Runella sp. SP2: one gene and its partners. The protein of the gene in region 2 interacts with the protein of the main gene of each other region in a pairwise test. Links are inferred from orthologs where the notes say so. Each region holds a gene or a part of one and is shown on either strand. Other genes may lie near its edges.

Region 1 (4,580 bases), 1.3 Mb from region 2 along the record:
ATTACTTGCATTTCCGTAGAGGCTTTCGCGCCACGCACGGCTTGTCGTACCTTCCAAAGCAGCATTGTAAAATAAAATAGGGACGTTGAGCCTTTTGACCAACAAATCGCCCAATATCCCCCACGACCAAGCAGAATATCCATAAGGTGCAATATAACTATCGGCATTTAAGTGCGAAAAAGTGGGTTGTGGCAGCTCATTCGGTTCAAAATTGGAATTTAAGTAATTAAAACAGCTCACTCGGTCATCTACTGCTCCCGAAGCTCCATAGTTTTGAATCCCACGTGCATTGGACTGGCCTGCAACCACAAACACCTCACCTACTCCTACGCGGTCAACTTCGGTCATTTCGGCCACTTGTCCATTTCGAATCAGACGTACTTCGAGTTTATACCATCCTCCTTCTGCTGAAATTTCTCCTGAAAAAACACCACCTACGGGTGCATTTTCAAGTAATTGCCAACCTGTGGGCGTTCCCTGTCCTGTATGGATGGGCGTCAAAGCAGCTTCTACTCGTTCTGGAATAGACTGTTTGTACGTCCCTGCGACAACAAACGATGCCTTATTGGCTTGTGAGCGTTGAAAAACAATGCGAGATGTTGGAAAACTAACGGTTACTTGAGAAAATGCTGGTATGATGGCTAGAAAAAAGACAACCACACTTACACAATGGCGACTCAAATTCCCAAACACTCCGTTAAAGTAGGGCTTTGGCATTCGATAATGAATAGGTTACTGCGAAAAAGCTGCAAAATTACGCATTTGCCGCATGAAGGCCAAACCGACAAATCAATCAGTCTCGGTTTTAATGGTATTTCAATATTTTTTGTGGGTTTGTTAACTTCCTGATTTACCCTATTTTAGAAATTAGCGGGCATTTTTCTGTTTGATTTGACCGTCGCTCTTGCTAACTTGCGGCCATGGCAGACAATTTTGTAGTTTCGGCGCGGAAATATCGCCCCATTACTTTTGACTCAGTTGTTGGGCAGTCACACATTACGACTACCCTCAAAAACGCCATTCGTACCAACCACCTCGCTCAAGCTTTCTTGTTTTGTGGGCCACGTGGCGTGGGCAAAACAACCAACGCCCGTATTTTGGCCAAAACCATTAACTGTCAGAGCCTTACTGACGAGATTGAGCCTTGTGGCGAGTGCGAAAGTTGCGTGGCTTTTCAAAACAATGCTTCATTTAACGTTCACGAATTGGATGCTGCCTCCAATAACTCCGTGGATGATATTCGTAACTTGATTGACCAAGTACGCTACCCGCCCCAAACGGGAAAGTACAAAATATACATCATTGACGAGGTGCACATGCTTTCGTCGTCGGCTTTTAATGCTTTTCTAAAAACGTTGGAAGAACCGCCGAGCTACGCCATTTTTATTTTGGCAACCACTGAAAAGCATAAAATACTCCCAACGATTTTGTCGCGTTGTCAAATCTTTGATTTTAACCGCATACAACCACGCGACATTGCCGATCATCTTGAGCACATTGCCCAAAAAGAAGGTATTTCGACCGAACGGGAGGCACTCGAACTCATCGCCCAAAAAGCGGATGGAGGGCTTAGAGACGCCCTTTCGATGTTTGACTTAAATGTCACCTTTTCGACAGATGATACTGTTCGGTACAAAGATGTTCTCGAAAACCTCCACATTCTCGACTACGACTATTATTTCCGATTGACGGATGCCCTGCTTGCAAGTGATGTCTCACAAACGTTGTTAATTTTTAATGAAATTATCAAAAAAGGTTTCGACGGGCACTTGTTTGTGGTAGGGATGCTGGAGCATTTCCGTAATTTGCTGGTAGCCAAAGACCCTGCAACAGTTCAGCTGCTCGAAGTATCCGAAATGGCTAAAAACAAATATTTAGACCAGTCGGCAAGGGCTTCAGTGTCGTTTCTACTTTCTGCACTAAGTGTTGGAAGTCAATGCGATATAAATTACAAAGCGGCTAAACAACAGCGACTGCACGTGGAAATATGCCTGATGAAACTGGCAAAAATCCCTGAAGTTCTGGATTTGAATACGCTGTCGGGCGACGAAAAAAAAAAGCCTAGTCTGACCGAAAATACCCCAGTAACTGTTCAGAAAGCTGCTACTCCTAAACCCGTTGCCTCCCTTCCAAGTCCAAGTGTTGCGGCAGAAACTCCCCCTCCCTACCCTCAAAACGGCTTACCAGGCGCTTTGGGAAAACTCCGTTCTACGGTCAATATCTCTGCGCAGCCCCAGCCAGTAGAGGAGACAAAACCAGTCACAAAAACCAAAGAAACTCCTACAGTTGCGGCAGAAGTGCCTGCAACTTGGGAAGACCAGTCTTTTACAACCGAAGAACTTCAACAAACATGGGACGCGTTTTCTCGTTTTCGTGAGCAAAATGGGGGTGCTGTCAGCGAGCAAATTATGCTCAATCGTGAATTTAAAATTGAGGGAACTACGATTGAATTAATTTTAGACAACTTACACCAAGAGGTTCTGCTCAACGACGTGAAACCCGAATTGCTGGGGTATTTACGTCGCCATCTTAAAAATCGGCAAATTCAAATTTCGTACCGCATTGCGCCCAACGAAGTAAAGCGTAATCCCTATACACCGCTCGAAAAGTTCAATACATTAGCTGAGAAAAACCCCTCTCTTCTCGAACTCCAGCGACTCCTTGGTTTGGATGTTGATTTTTAAAGAAGACTTTAGAGTATATTGTCACCCAAAAGTCATATATTAGGAAACAGTATCACTTCAAAACCCAAACCTTCACATCTTATGTTCACGCGTCGTGATTTTCTAAAAAGCACTGCCATCGGTGGGGCTTCTTCTTTGATTTCGATTAACCCACTTTTGGCGGCGACTCGTCCCAAAAAGGACAAACTTGGAATTGCCTTGGTGGGTCTCGGTTATTACAGCACCGATTTGCTCGCTCCTGCCCTTCAACTTACCAAAAACTGTGAGCTGATGGGTATTGTCACAGGGACTCCCTCCAAAGCAGAAACGTGGCAAAAGAAATTTAACCTCAAGGACAAAAACATCTACAATTATCAGAATTTTGACCAAATCGCCAACAATCCTGACATCGACGTAGTATATGTCGTGCTTCCTCCGAGTATGCACCGCGAATTTGTCGTTCGGGCTGCCAAGGCAGGTAAACAGGTATTTTGTGAAAAACCCATGGCACCTAGTGTAGCCGATTGTGAAGCAATGATTAAAGCCTGTGCCGATAACAAAGTAAAACTCGCCATCGGATACCGTTGTCAACACGACCCAAATACCCAAGCTTACATGAAGTTTGCCAAAGAAAAAACGTTTGGTAAAGTACGAATGGTAACGTGTGGCGCAGGGTATTTCGACGCCCGTACGACCCATTGGAAACAGAACAAAGCCCTTGGCGGTGGTGTGATGGGCGACATGGGTGTGTATGCCATTCAAGGTGCGCGCTTGGCAGTAGGTGAAGAACCAACGTCGGTTTCGGCCCAATTCCACACAACTCGCCCAGACATTTACAAAGAAGTTGAGGAAACTGCGACGTTTCAATTGGAGTTTCCAAGTGGCGCTTTGGCCGCTTGTCATACCAGTTTTGGTATCAATATGAACTACTTGCAAGCCAATTGCGAAAAAGGTTGGTTTAAAATGGAACCGTTTTCGAGCTACAATGGCAACAAAGGAAGCAGCCCACAAGGGCCAATTGATTTTCCTTTGCAAAGCCAACAAGCCAAGCAATTGGACGATGATACAGACGCACTTATCAAAGGTATTCCATTAATAGCGCCAGGCGAAGAAGGGCTACGGGATATTCGCATCGTTGAGGCCGTTTATAAGTCGGTGGCAAATGGCGGGAAGAAAATTACCATTTAGTATTTTTTCGCACAGAACGGCACAGATTAAATGCACGCAGATGTCGCAGAAATCATTTCTGTGCCATCTGCGTGCATTTAATCTGTGCACATCTGTGTGAAAATTTTACCTATTGTTGAGAAGCAATTAATCTGCCACTTTGCCCAATAAATTTACCCCAACCAATAAAAAGAGAACACCAACTAAAAAGGGGACAATGGTTTCCCATTTTGTAAGGGTGAAGCCCATCACTGCCTTGTCGGACATAAAGGCGATGCAAGCAAAAAGGATGAAGATAACGCCAATTCCAGTTAAAATACTTCCAAACGTACGTTTCATGTGAGCGCGAGGTTTTATATAGGTTGCAAAACTACCAATTTATACAAAAAAACTATTCTACTCCTCGGGTCGGATTTTAAGCCCTTCTTGATGAATAATATATTCGGAGGTGTAATAAAATCGGTGGCATAGCCAAAGTCCAATCCCCCAACTTCCGAAAGCTAGTATCAAGGTCGGGACTTTGAACATTATCAAGAAAAATCCCATAAAAAAGGCGTAGAACCCTTGGCGAAGCAACGTATCCATCACATAATGCTTTTGTAAAAATCGCCCAAAAAGCAAAAACAGCACCCCAATGACTAACATTGACCATTCCAAAATATACCCCCAACTCAAACCAGCTGGCATATAGCGAACGAGGAAAACAACTTCAGGCAACATCAAGAGGACAAAAAGCAATCCGTATTGCTG
Region 2 (4,451 bases):
GCTTGTCCTATGTCTTCAATGACATTTAAGGCAGGTTTGGAAGAAGCTATTTTGAAATCGGTACCCGAAATCAAAAAAGTAGAAGCCCTCAATTTAACACCTGCGTTTTAAGGAAAAAGACTTCGTTTTGATAGTTGAAAACCCTTTGCAAAAATAAAAAGTGCTTCTAGGTTTAAACTTAGAAGCACTTTTTTGTTGAAATATGATCGCCGTTGGTTATTTCCACCAAGCCTTGTTAGGATAATGGCGATTGATTTCTACCACTTCGCCAATCATGGGGGTTGTGACTGGAACGTTTAGCTCTTGCGCTTTTTTGGTGACACGTTCGATGGGTTCCATCCACGGATGGAGACCTAAAGTAAACTTGGCCCAGTGAACGGGTAAAAGCGTTTTTGCTTTTAGTTCAACGGCCGCTTGGGCTACTTCTTCGGGCATCATGTGAATGTATTTCCACATCTGATTGTACTGGCCACATTCCAAAATCGCTAAGTCAAACGGCCCGTATTTCTCGCCAATTTCTTTAAAATGAGTGTCATAGCCCGAATCTCCCCCAAGGTACAGGTTGTGTTGGGGTGTTTTTAAAATAAAGGACGACCAAAACGTTTGGGCGCGCTTAATACCTCTGCCCGAAAAATGACGGGCGGGCGCGGCGGTGATTTCTAACGAATCGGCAATGGTTGTGTTTTCCCACCAGTCTAACTCATTGATTTGGGAAGGAGAATAACCCCAATGTTGCAAATGTGAACCTACACCCAGCGAGGTCACCACTTGTTTTACTTTGGGCTGAAGGGCCTTAACAGTCGGGTAGTCGAGGTGGTCGTAGTGGTCATGTGAAATAATGAGAAGGTCGATGGGGGGGAAATCATCCAAGGAATAGACGTTGCTTCCGCCGTAATTGCCCCCAAAAAATGAAACAGGAGAAGCATGGCCGCTAAAAACGGGGTCCACCAAAATAGTTTTTCCTCCAACCTTCAAAAAATACGATGAATGCCCAAACCAAACCACCGAAGGGGCATCGTTGGGCAGGTTTTTTAAATCGGTCTTAACTGACGGGAGAGGTTGGCTAGGTTCTTTATTTTCGACTTTGACAAAATAGGCTTTGAGAATATCCCAGTAAGTAGTGCCTTCGGCTAGGTCGGGGGTAAGGTGTTGATTTTGGAAACCTTTTTCTTTGTAATGAGATGATTTTTTGATTTTTTCAAGGTGCGCTCCCTCAGGGTTTTGCCCAAATTGCGGCTGTTGCAGGTAAAAATAACCACCCAAAGCGAGGGCAGCTAAAATGATAAGGGTTGTCATCATGGTTTTTTTGAATTTGCGAGACATTTGTCGGTGTTAGTTGGGGTATTTACTTTTAAGAAAAGCGAGGGTAGTTTCGATGTACTCTGGAGACGGAGAAAGGGCAAGTTGGTGACTAAAACCGTCTAAAAGCATCATCAAAATTTTTACTTCTTGTTCAGGTTGTGCGTATCCGAGTGCCCGAAAACCATCGGTAAGTGCTTGTATTACTTTTAGGTGTGCAGGGCTTGGGGTGTAGTTTTGGTTCTTGTATTTTTTCTGCCATTTGAGCGAAAACTGAAGCATCCAAAACTCACGTTCTTCCTGAAAAAGCTGAACGGGTAGTTCGAGCGTCGCGTGGATTTGGTCAACGGGGTTGGATAATTGTAAAATACGCTCGGCATTGGCGCTAAGCCGCTCTTCGCTCATGGCGACGATGGCGTCCATGAGGCCGTCTTTGTTGGTAAAATGGCGAAAAATCAGTCCTTCCGACACGCCTGCTTCTTTGGCAATGAGGCTCGTGGGGGTCGTATCAAAGCCTTTTTCGGCAAAAAGCCGAAGGGCAGTTGCCAAAATAAGTTCTTGTTTTTCAGTCATTGTTTAATAAAAGTGAGTAATCACTTACAAAACTGACCGATGCGTAAAATGGTTCAAGTGGGCGCATTTTTTCTTGGTTGCGTCGGAGACGCTAGGCCGAAGATGTCCCAAATCGGAGTTCGGGACTAGCTTACGGGCGCCAGTCTTTTAGGATGCCAGCGTGGTCATTTTGAAGAAGCTGCTCAAACAATAGGGTAGTGGCGGAGGCATCGCCCATGGCGCGGTGATGGTTGACGTGGCGGATTTGGAGGTCGCGGCAAATGTTGCCCAAACTGTACGACTTATAGCCAGGAAAAATTTTCCGACTTAGTTTCACCGTGCACAACGTATCGCGTTTGAAATACTCATCCAAACGGTTGAATTCCCTTTGCACAAACCCATAATCAAATGAAGCATTGTGCGCTACAAAGGCGGCATTGAGGGTCATTCGACGTACTTCATCGGCGATTTCTTCAAAAGTAGGGGCATCTTTGACCATCTCGTTGTCGATGCCCGTCAGTTGGGTAATAAAACCAGGAATCCAACATTGAGGATTGACCAAACTTTGGTAAGAATCTATGATTTGGGTGCCATCGTGGCGAATAATTGCAATTTCAGTGATGCGGCTTGTGGCATAGGCGCCGCCCGTGGTTTCAATGTCAACAATGGCAAACATATATATGGCTATAAACTAAGCTGTAAAAATACGGGAAAATTGCGGGAAGTGAAGGGTAGTTTTCCCCTTGAATGGCCAAAGGCAAATCATGCACCTTTGTACAACTATTCACTAACTCCCTGCTACTCATGAAAGTATATGAACTTGCATTTACCAAAAAAGGCGTTGCTGGCTTGCGTCTTCCATGTATTGGAGGAAAAGTATTTGTGCCTTTGAATGAAATTGTTCGTTTAGAGGGGCGTCGAAATTATACGCTTATCGTAATAAATGCCCATCCACCGATGCTGGTAGCCAAAACTTTGGGGCTTTTTGAAACAGAATTATCTAACTCATTTGTGCGCATTCGGCGGGGGTGTATTATCAACCTACTTCATACTTCCGTGGGGCACGATGGGTTGGTGCGTCAAAAAGATGGTTTTGCCGCACCCGTCGCCCGACGAAGGGCCAAGCAACCTGCATTGCTCATACAGGCTGCTTGAGAGGCGATTTATCGACCACAAATTTCCCTAAAATCACAAAACTGACAAGCCGTTAGGTAGTCGGTTTTTCGGAAAGGCTCGTCAGGATTAAGAAGTTTATCAATGACAAAGGTGCGGAGGTAGTTTTCCGACTGTTCTACGTACGATTCGGCATCTTGGGTATCGCCAAATTTTAAAGGATTAAAGATAAAACCACGTTTGATATTGCGCAGGGAGTAAAAGCCCGAAGTCACTTCGTAGGCATCTAAGTGAAACTCGCGTCCGCGCAAACGCAAGCCTTTTTCACGCAGCATTTGTTTATAAATCAGGTATTGATAAATCCATAACTGCCTGATTTTTTCATGGTTTGAATTGTCGCCCGAGTTCATAATGTGATCAAGTTTATCGGGGGTAACTTTGGGGAGCTGTTCGATTTTGCCCGTTTTGTAATCGGCCACGCGAATGACGTTGTTGAGGAGTTCTACGCGGTCAATTTTTCCCGCAATTTTCAAAGCGAGCGGGCCGTCTGATAGGGGTACGTTAAAGGTTGCAGTCAATTTTTGCTCGGTAGCGAGCACAACAAGGTTTTCATCGCGTTGGCGTTGTTCTTTCAGAAAATCCAACACGGTTTGTTCGGCTACTTGGTACAAAAGACGATTGATGCCCGATTCTGGGTCGTAACCTCGGAACAATTTGGCAAATTCTTCGCGCAGTACGGCCTTGATTTCGGCATCGCTAATGGGCTTTCCGTCCATCAAAAATTCGATGTCAATGCGTTCCAACACGGCGTGTATCCACGAACCAAAATCGGCAGCTCCCATTCTTTCTTCCACTTCCTCGTCTTCCGAAACCCCCGCCACGCGACTAAAATAATATTGAAGTGAGCATTTTAAGTACTGGTTGAGGTGGGTTGCGTATAGACCACCGTTAGCTAAGTTTTGGCGTAAAAATGCTAGTGTTTCGGGGGTTTTGGGTACAGTCCAATCGTTGTTGATGGTATGTTTGGAGTTTACTGTTTGGGGTTTACTGTTTGGGGTTGTATCGACGTCGGAGTCTGTCATACCAATATCGGAGGTATCCATCTCTTGAAACCTAACCACGTGTTCCGTAAACTTGATATTTCCGTTGGCTTTGGGCACAAGTTCATGCTCAATTTGGAGAATAAACCGACTTTTTTCGCCGCCATTGTAGGTGTTTGAATCGGTTACATAGACGAGATGAACATCGTTGGCACGTTGTAAAAGCCGATAAAAATGGTACGACATCACTGCATCTTGGTCGCTAAAAACGGGTAAGCCTGCTTCTTTGGCAATGTCAAACGGGATGAGCGAATTTTGGCGTTTGGTCATGGGGAAAACCCCTTCGTTCATCGACAAAATAACGATTCGTTCAAAGTCTAACGCCCTGGTTTCGAGCATCCCTATAATTTGAAGCGGACTGACGGGTTCGCCACTAAACGGTATGCG
Region 3 (5,870 bases), 4.0 Mb from region 2 along the record:
CGTTTTTACCCGTACCAGCTTCGGTGACCCAAAGCTGTCCTTTGGTGTCGAGCGTGAGCCCAATGGGAGCGCGTAATTGATCTACAAAATTGGCCGCTGTCAATTGCTCTGGCTCAGGCACGACTTCTTCTTTTTCATTACAAGCCACAAGCCAACCAACCAATACGACAGTCGAAAGTGATAACCAAAATGTGCGGGAAGTTTTCATAAAAGAATGAGTTTTGAGTGAATAGTAAACTGCACAAATATCGTATCGAATGGACTGAGGGTGTTAACTCAAAATGGACATTCTTTGTCTCATTTTTGACATTTGAAAAATTTTGATGTAAAAAATTTCAATTTTTATTAACTCATTTTTGACTTTCTTTTGCTCATTTTTGACAAAACGCCGTTTTTAGCCCATTTAAAGCGGGATTGTGTTAATTTTGAGTTTGGGAAAGAGGAGAATAAAACTGGTGCCGCTAAACTGATATTTTTTCAATGCCAATCATCATTTTACAACTCTTGTTTCTTTGCTTATTCTGCTCTTGCTCTTGTTTTGCGCAACAGGCGTCCTCACTACTACAGCAATTTTAGCGGCTATTCTCTTCTGCTTTCTAGCAGAAAACCGTAACTTTGGATAGAAAATTTAGTTCTACTATGCAATCTCTGACAACCATCATTCAGTATTTAGAAAGCTCACTGTTTTTCCAAACCTATAATTTGGAGAAAATTGGCATTTTTGGCTCAGTAGCACGTGAAGAGGATGCAAATGACTTAGACTTATTGATTGATGGTGACCCAAGTGACTTCAAAAAATGGGTTCAATTCAAGGAAAAAATTGAAGCTGATTTAGCTATTAAAGTAGATATTATGTTTGAAAAATACGCCGACCCGATTATTCTTTATCGTGCAAAAAAAGACTTAATCTATGCAACAAGACATTAAAAATGATTTGGTTTATTTGCTCAGAATGCTTGAATCAATTGGAAAAATACAGCTGTACATTGCTAATTTCGATAAAGCTATTGAGTTTTTTCGAGCTAATGACCAACAAAATTTCAATGCTTCTCTTATGTTACTTATTAATATTGGAGAGCAGTCCAATCGAGTAAGTAACATTCTTAAAATAAAACATTCTGATTTAGCATGGCTTCAGATAAAGAGTTTTCGTAATCGTGTAGCTCACGACTATATTGGTATTGACCGATTTATTGCATTTGACATTCTTCAAAACGAGTTGCCTACATTGAAACGCCAATTAGAACAAATTATACGTGTGGAAATGTTAGATGGTAATTTTGATAGAGAAGAATACAAACTCGCTCAAAATAGTGAATACTATACTCATATTGACTATAAAAATATTGAATAATCTCCCCAATTATGCAATTCTCCCACCTCCACTGCCACACCCAATATTCCCTACTCGACGGGGCGGCAGATATTAAGAAACTGTTTAAAAAGGCCAAAGCTGACGATATGCCCGCCATTGCCATTACTGACCACGGCAACATGTTTGGCGTATTTGAGTTTGTGGCCGAAGGACATAAACAAGGCATCAAACCCATCGTGGGCTGTGAGTTTTATTTGGTAGAAGACCGCCACAAAAAACAGTTTACCAAAGAACAAAAAGACGTTCGCCGCCACCAATTGCTGCTGGCCAAAAACGCCGAAGGCTATCGCAACTTGGCCAAACTCTGCTCGCTGGGCTTCATCGAAGGGATGTACGGCAAATACCCACGTATCGACAAAGAACTTCTAGTAAAATACCACAAAGGACTCATCGCCACGACTTGTTGCATTGGGGCAAGTGTACCACAGGCTATCATCAAAAAAGGTGAAGAGGCTGGACGCCAAGAGTTTAAGTGGTGGCTCGATTTGTTTGGGGATGACTATTACGTCGAAATCCAACGCCACGGTATTCGTGATCAAATCATTGCCAACGAAGCCTTGCTCAAATACGCCAAAGAGTTCAACGTCAAGGTGATATGTTCCAATGATAGCCACTATGTAGAACAAGACGACGCCAACGCTCACGATATTTTGTTGTGTGTCAATACGGGTGATAAACAATCAACACCTACCAACAAGGACTTTGATGACGAAAATCCGATGCCCAAAGGCACGCGCTTTGCGTTTTTCAACGATGAGTTTTATTTCAAAACCAAAGACGAAATGCTCAAAACGTTCAGTGATTTACCCGAATCGCTGGACAATACGCAAGAAATCGTTGACAAAGTAGAATTGTTAAAGCTCAATCGGGATATTTTATTGCCTAACTTCCCCATTCCCGACGAGTTTAAAAAGCACAGTATTTCGCAAATGATTGAGTTCAACGGTAAAATGAAAGAACTCACCGCCGACGTGCTCAATCAGTGGGAATACCTCAAACACTGGACTTTTGAAGGCGCCCGTAAGAAATACAAAGAAATTACGCCCGAAATTGAGGAACGACTCAACTTTGAGCTGAATACCATCAAAAACATGGGTTTTCCTGGCTACTTCCTTATCGTAGCCGACTTTATCCAAGCGGGGCGCGACATGGGCGTACTCATTGGGCCAGGGCGGGGGTCGGCGGCAGGGAGTGCCGTCGCCTATGCCATCGGAATCACCAACATCGACCCCATCAAGTACGACCTACTTTTTGAGCGTTTTTTGAATCCTGACCGTATCTCCATGCCCGATATTGATACGGACTTCGACGACGAAGGCCGTCAACGGGTGATAGATTATGTAGTGCAGAAATACGGTAAAAATCAGGTAGCCCAAATCATCACCTATGGTACAATGGCCGCTAAATCGTCGATTAAAGACGTGGCGCGGGTAATGGACTTACCGCTGCAAGAGGCCAATGCCGTGGTAAAACTCGTGCCCGATAAGCCTACTTATGGCATGAACCTCGACAAGGTTTTCAAAGTGCCTCTCGAAAAAATGGCGGAGGTTATCACGCCCGACGAGGTAGAAAACCTAAAAAAACTGCGTGAAATGCTGAAAGGCAACGACCTGACGGCCAAAGTCCTTAAAGAGGCTCAAAAGCTCGAAGGAACCGTCCGCAACGTAGGTATTCACGCCGCGGGGATTATCATTGCACCTTCTGATTTAACCGACTTGATTCCTGTCAGTACCTCCAAAGAATCAGACTTACTAATTACTCAGTACGAAGGAAAAATCATTGAAGATGCGGGGGTTATCAAGATGGACTTCTTGGGGCTTCGCAACTTGACCATCATCAAGGAAGCCCTTCGAATGATTGAGGCGAACCACGGAGTTAAAATTGAGATTGATTATATTCCACTGGACGATGTCAAAGTTTTTGAATTGTTCCAACGAGGGGATACCAACGCCGTTTTTCAGTTTGAATCCGACGGGATGAAAAAGTACATGCGCGAACTCAAACCTGACCGTTTTGAAGACCTTATCGCCATGAACGCCCTGTATCGTCCAGGCCCAATTGCGTACATTCCTAACTTCATCAACCGTAAACACGGCCGTGAAAAAGTAGAATACGACCTCCCCGAAATGGAGGAGTATTTGGCTGATACATACGGAATTTGTACTTATCAAGAGCAAATTATGTTGCTTTCGCAGAAAATGGCTGGCTTTACCAAAGGGGATGCCGACGTACTGCGGAAGGCTATGGGGAAAAAGCAGATTGAAGTTCTCAACAAGATGAAAAGCAAGTTCATCGACGGCGGAAAAAATAAGGGCCTTGATGAGAAAAAACTCGATAAAGTCTGGACCGACTGGGAAGCTTTTGCCTCGTATGCCTTTAACAAATCGCACTCTACTTGCTATGCCTTTGTAGCTTACCAAACGGCGTATCTCAAAGCCCATTACCCTGCCGAGTACATGGCGGCGGTCTTGACAAGTTCACTGGGAAACATCGAAAAAATCACGTTCTTCCTCGAAGAATGTAAAGCCCTCGGGATTCCTGTACTGGGGCCTGATGTCAACGAATCGGAACGTCGTTTTGGGGTAAACAAACGCGGCGAAATTCGTTTTGGATTAGGCGGAATCAAAGGAACAGGCGACGCCGCCGTAGAAAGTATCATCGAAGAACGAACCAAAAACGGGCCTTACAAAGACCTTTTTGATTTTATCACTCGGGTAAACTTGCGTACAGTCAACAAGAAAACCATCGAATCGTTGGCCTATGCGGGAGCGTTTGACTTGTTTGAAGAATACCACCGCGCGCAGTACTTCACGGCCGCCGAGGGCGAACAGCAAAACTTAATCGAAAAACTAATCAAATACGCCAACGCCGTTCAAGCCGATAAATCCAACGCACAAGCATCGCTGTTTGGTGGTTTTGGCGGAGGTGGCGCCGATATTGCCAAACCTAAAGCACCTAACGTCGAACGATGGAGCGATATTGAGCGGTTGCGTTTTGAAAAAGACGTGGTTGGCTTCTACATTTCGGGTCACCCGCTTGATATGTATCGTCTAGAATTGACCAACTTCTGTACCTGTACCCTCGACAAGGTGATGCTCACTTCCGAAGTTACCGAAACCAGTGATACCGAAGAAGGCGATACGCCTGCCGTTGCCAACGTAGAAATCGGCGGCCGTCCGCTCTTGTTTGGAAAAGATATTACCGTAGCAGGTATTGTGAGTAGCAGCCAAGTTAGAACTACCAAAACAGGAAACCCGTTTTGTATTTTTAAGCTCGAAGATTATGCAGGTTCGATGGAAATGGCGCTTTTTGGCGAAGATTTTGTGAAGTTTTCGGCTTACGTCCAAATGGGACACTTTTTGTTTGTCAAAGGCAAAATTCAAAACCGCTGGAAACAAGAAGATCAATACGAGTTTAAAATCACGTCGATGCAGCTTTTGAATGAAGTTCGTGAAAAACTCACCAAGGAAATCAAGTTGCAGTTGGATTTAGATTTACTGGATAGCGGTCTTGTAACCAAGCTCAACGAAGCCGTACAAGCCTATCCGGGTCACTGTGCGCTCACGGTATCGGTTGTGGATCATCAAAGTCGGACGGAGGTGAAACTTCAATCACGAACGCACCGAGTCGCGCCTACCAACGAATTTTTTAAACTGATAGAATCAATGGGAGGGGTGAATTTTTCGGTCAATTAAATCGACAATTACTTACGCCTTTTTTCGTTTATTAGAAAAAATTGCATTATGAAATATCCTCTCTACGGCCTTTTTGCGCTTTTGTTTACACAAATCCTAAAGGCACAAAATGCCCAAATTACCCTCAAAATGGCACCTGAGGCCACCAATTTTTCGGTGTCGCTGGTAACGGAAAAAATAAAGTTTCAGCCTTCGCCAGCCATTGGTTTGGCCGACGTTGAGTTTCTAAATATTGGTTATTTTGAAATTACCAACCAAAAAGTCGCCAATGCGGAAGTAGAACTTACTGAACCTCAGTTGGTACGCCTTCAAATTGTCCCTACTTCTGCGGGGGCTTCGGCTTATCAGCCTGGTAATCAAAGTTTTAATCGGGTGTTGTTTATCAGCCCCAATGATAAACTGACGGTGACAATTCATCCCAATAAATCACTGACTTTTGAGGGAACAAATGCTTATTACCAAGAGTTTTTGCGGGATTATTTCAAAGAAAACTTATACGAATACTTGCCCGTATTTGGCTACAAACCCACCAAAAATGACAACAGCATCATTTTGCCAAAGGTGGACAGCCTGCATCAAGCTCGTTTGCAGCGTTTTCAAACATTGAAAAGCCAACAACCCATCAGCGAGGCGTTTGATGCGTACATCACGGCGACCATCAATACCGAAGCGTATCTGACCCGTCAATTGGTATTGGATAAAAAACTCCGTGAAAGTCAGGGTGTTCAGCTGAAGTCGAATCAGCGCCAAGAAATTGAGAACTTTACGCTTCAAAATTTCAAAATCTTGCCCGATGCCGC

The links.
Region 1: the proteins of DTQ70_RS13300 (region 2) and DTQ70_RS07815 interact in binary tests that used the Escherichia coli proteins (3 or more experiments, as listed by UniProt). The link is inferred for Runella sp. SP2 from one-to-one orthologs.
Region 3: the proteins of DTQ70_RS13300 (region 2) and dnaE interact in binary tests that used the Escherichia coli proteins (3 or more experiments, as listed by UniProt). The link is inferred for Runella sp. SP2 from one-to-one orthologs.

The regions. Positions count from the first base shown.
Region 1 is NZ_CP031030.1:1,845,113-1,849,692, reverse strand. What follows is about bases 383-3,302. They hold DTQ70_RS07815 (DNA polymerase III subunit gamma/tau), read left to right. Parts: upstream 383-920; coding sequence 921-2,684; downstream 2,685-3,302. Other genes in these bases: DTQ70_RS07810 (Gfo/Idh/MocA family protein), read left to right, coding at 2,766-3,302; DTQ70_RS07820 (T9SS type A sorting domain-containing protein), read right to left, coding at 383-717. Also shown: more of DTQ70_RS07820, read right to left, coding at 1-382; more of DTQ70_RS07810, read left to right, coding at 3,303-3,851; DTQ70_RS07805 (hypothetical protein), read right to left, coding at 3,978-4,169; DTQ70_RS07800 (hypothetical protein), read right to left, coding at 4,227-4,580. UniProt on the Escherichia coli protein: Part of the beta sliding clamp loading complex, which hydrolyzes ATP to load the beta clamp onto primed DNA to form the DNA replication pre-initiation complex.
Region 2 is NZ_CP031030.1:3,176,774-3,181,224, reverse strand. Bases 766-3,556 are described here. They hold DTQ70_RS13300 (PolC-type DNA polymerase III), read right to left. Parts: upstream 2,528-3,556; coding sequence 2,003-2,527; downstream 766-2,002. Other genes in these bases: DTQ70_RS13290 (PD-(D/E)XK nuclease family protein), read right to left, coding at 3,015-3,556; DTQ70_RS13295 (LytTR family DNA-binding domain-containing protein), read left to right, coding at 2,656-3,006; DTQ70_RS13305 (TetR/AcrR family transcriptional regulator), read right to left, coding at 1,333-1,872; DTQ70_RS13310 (MBL fold metallo-hydrolase), read right to left, coding at 766-1,299. In the rest of the region: DTQ70_RS13315 (NifU family protein), read left to right, coding at 1-111; more of DTQ70_RS13310, read right to left, coding at 217-765; more of DTQ70_RS13290, read right to left, coding at 3,557-4,451. UniProt on the Escherichia coli protein: DNA polymerase III is a complex, multichain enzyme responsible for most of the replicative synthesis in bacteria. The epsilon subunit contain the editing function and is a proofreading 3'-5' exonuclease.
Region 3 is NZ_CP031030.1:7,142,209-7,148,078, forward strand. The notes cover bases 1,061-5,270. They hold dnaE (DNA polymerase III subunit alpha), read left to right. Parts: upstream 1,061-1,365; coding sequence 1,366-5,070; downstream 5,071-5,270. Other genes in these bases: DTQ70_RS28750 (DUF86 domain-containing protein), read left to right, coding at 1,061-1,354; DTQ70_RS28760 (hypothetical protein), read left to right, coding at 5,119-5,270. Outside these bases: DTQ70_RS28740 (ScyD/ScyE family protein), read right to left, coding at 1-208; DTQ70_RS28745 (nucleotidyltransferase family protein), read left to right, coding at 640-927; more of DTQ70_RS28750, read left to right, coding at 911-1,060; more of DTQ70_RS28760, read left to right, coding at 5,271-5,870. UniProt on the Escherichia coli protein: DNA polymerase III is a complex, multichain enzyme responsible for most of the replicative synthesis in bacteria. This DNA polymerase also exhibits 3' to 5' exonuclease activity. The alpha chain is the DNA polymerase catalytic subunit.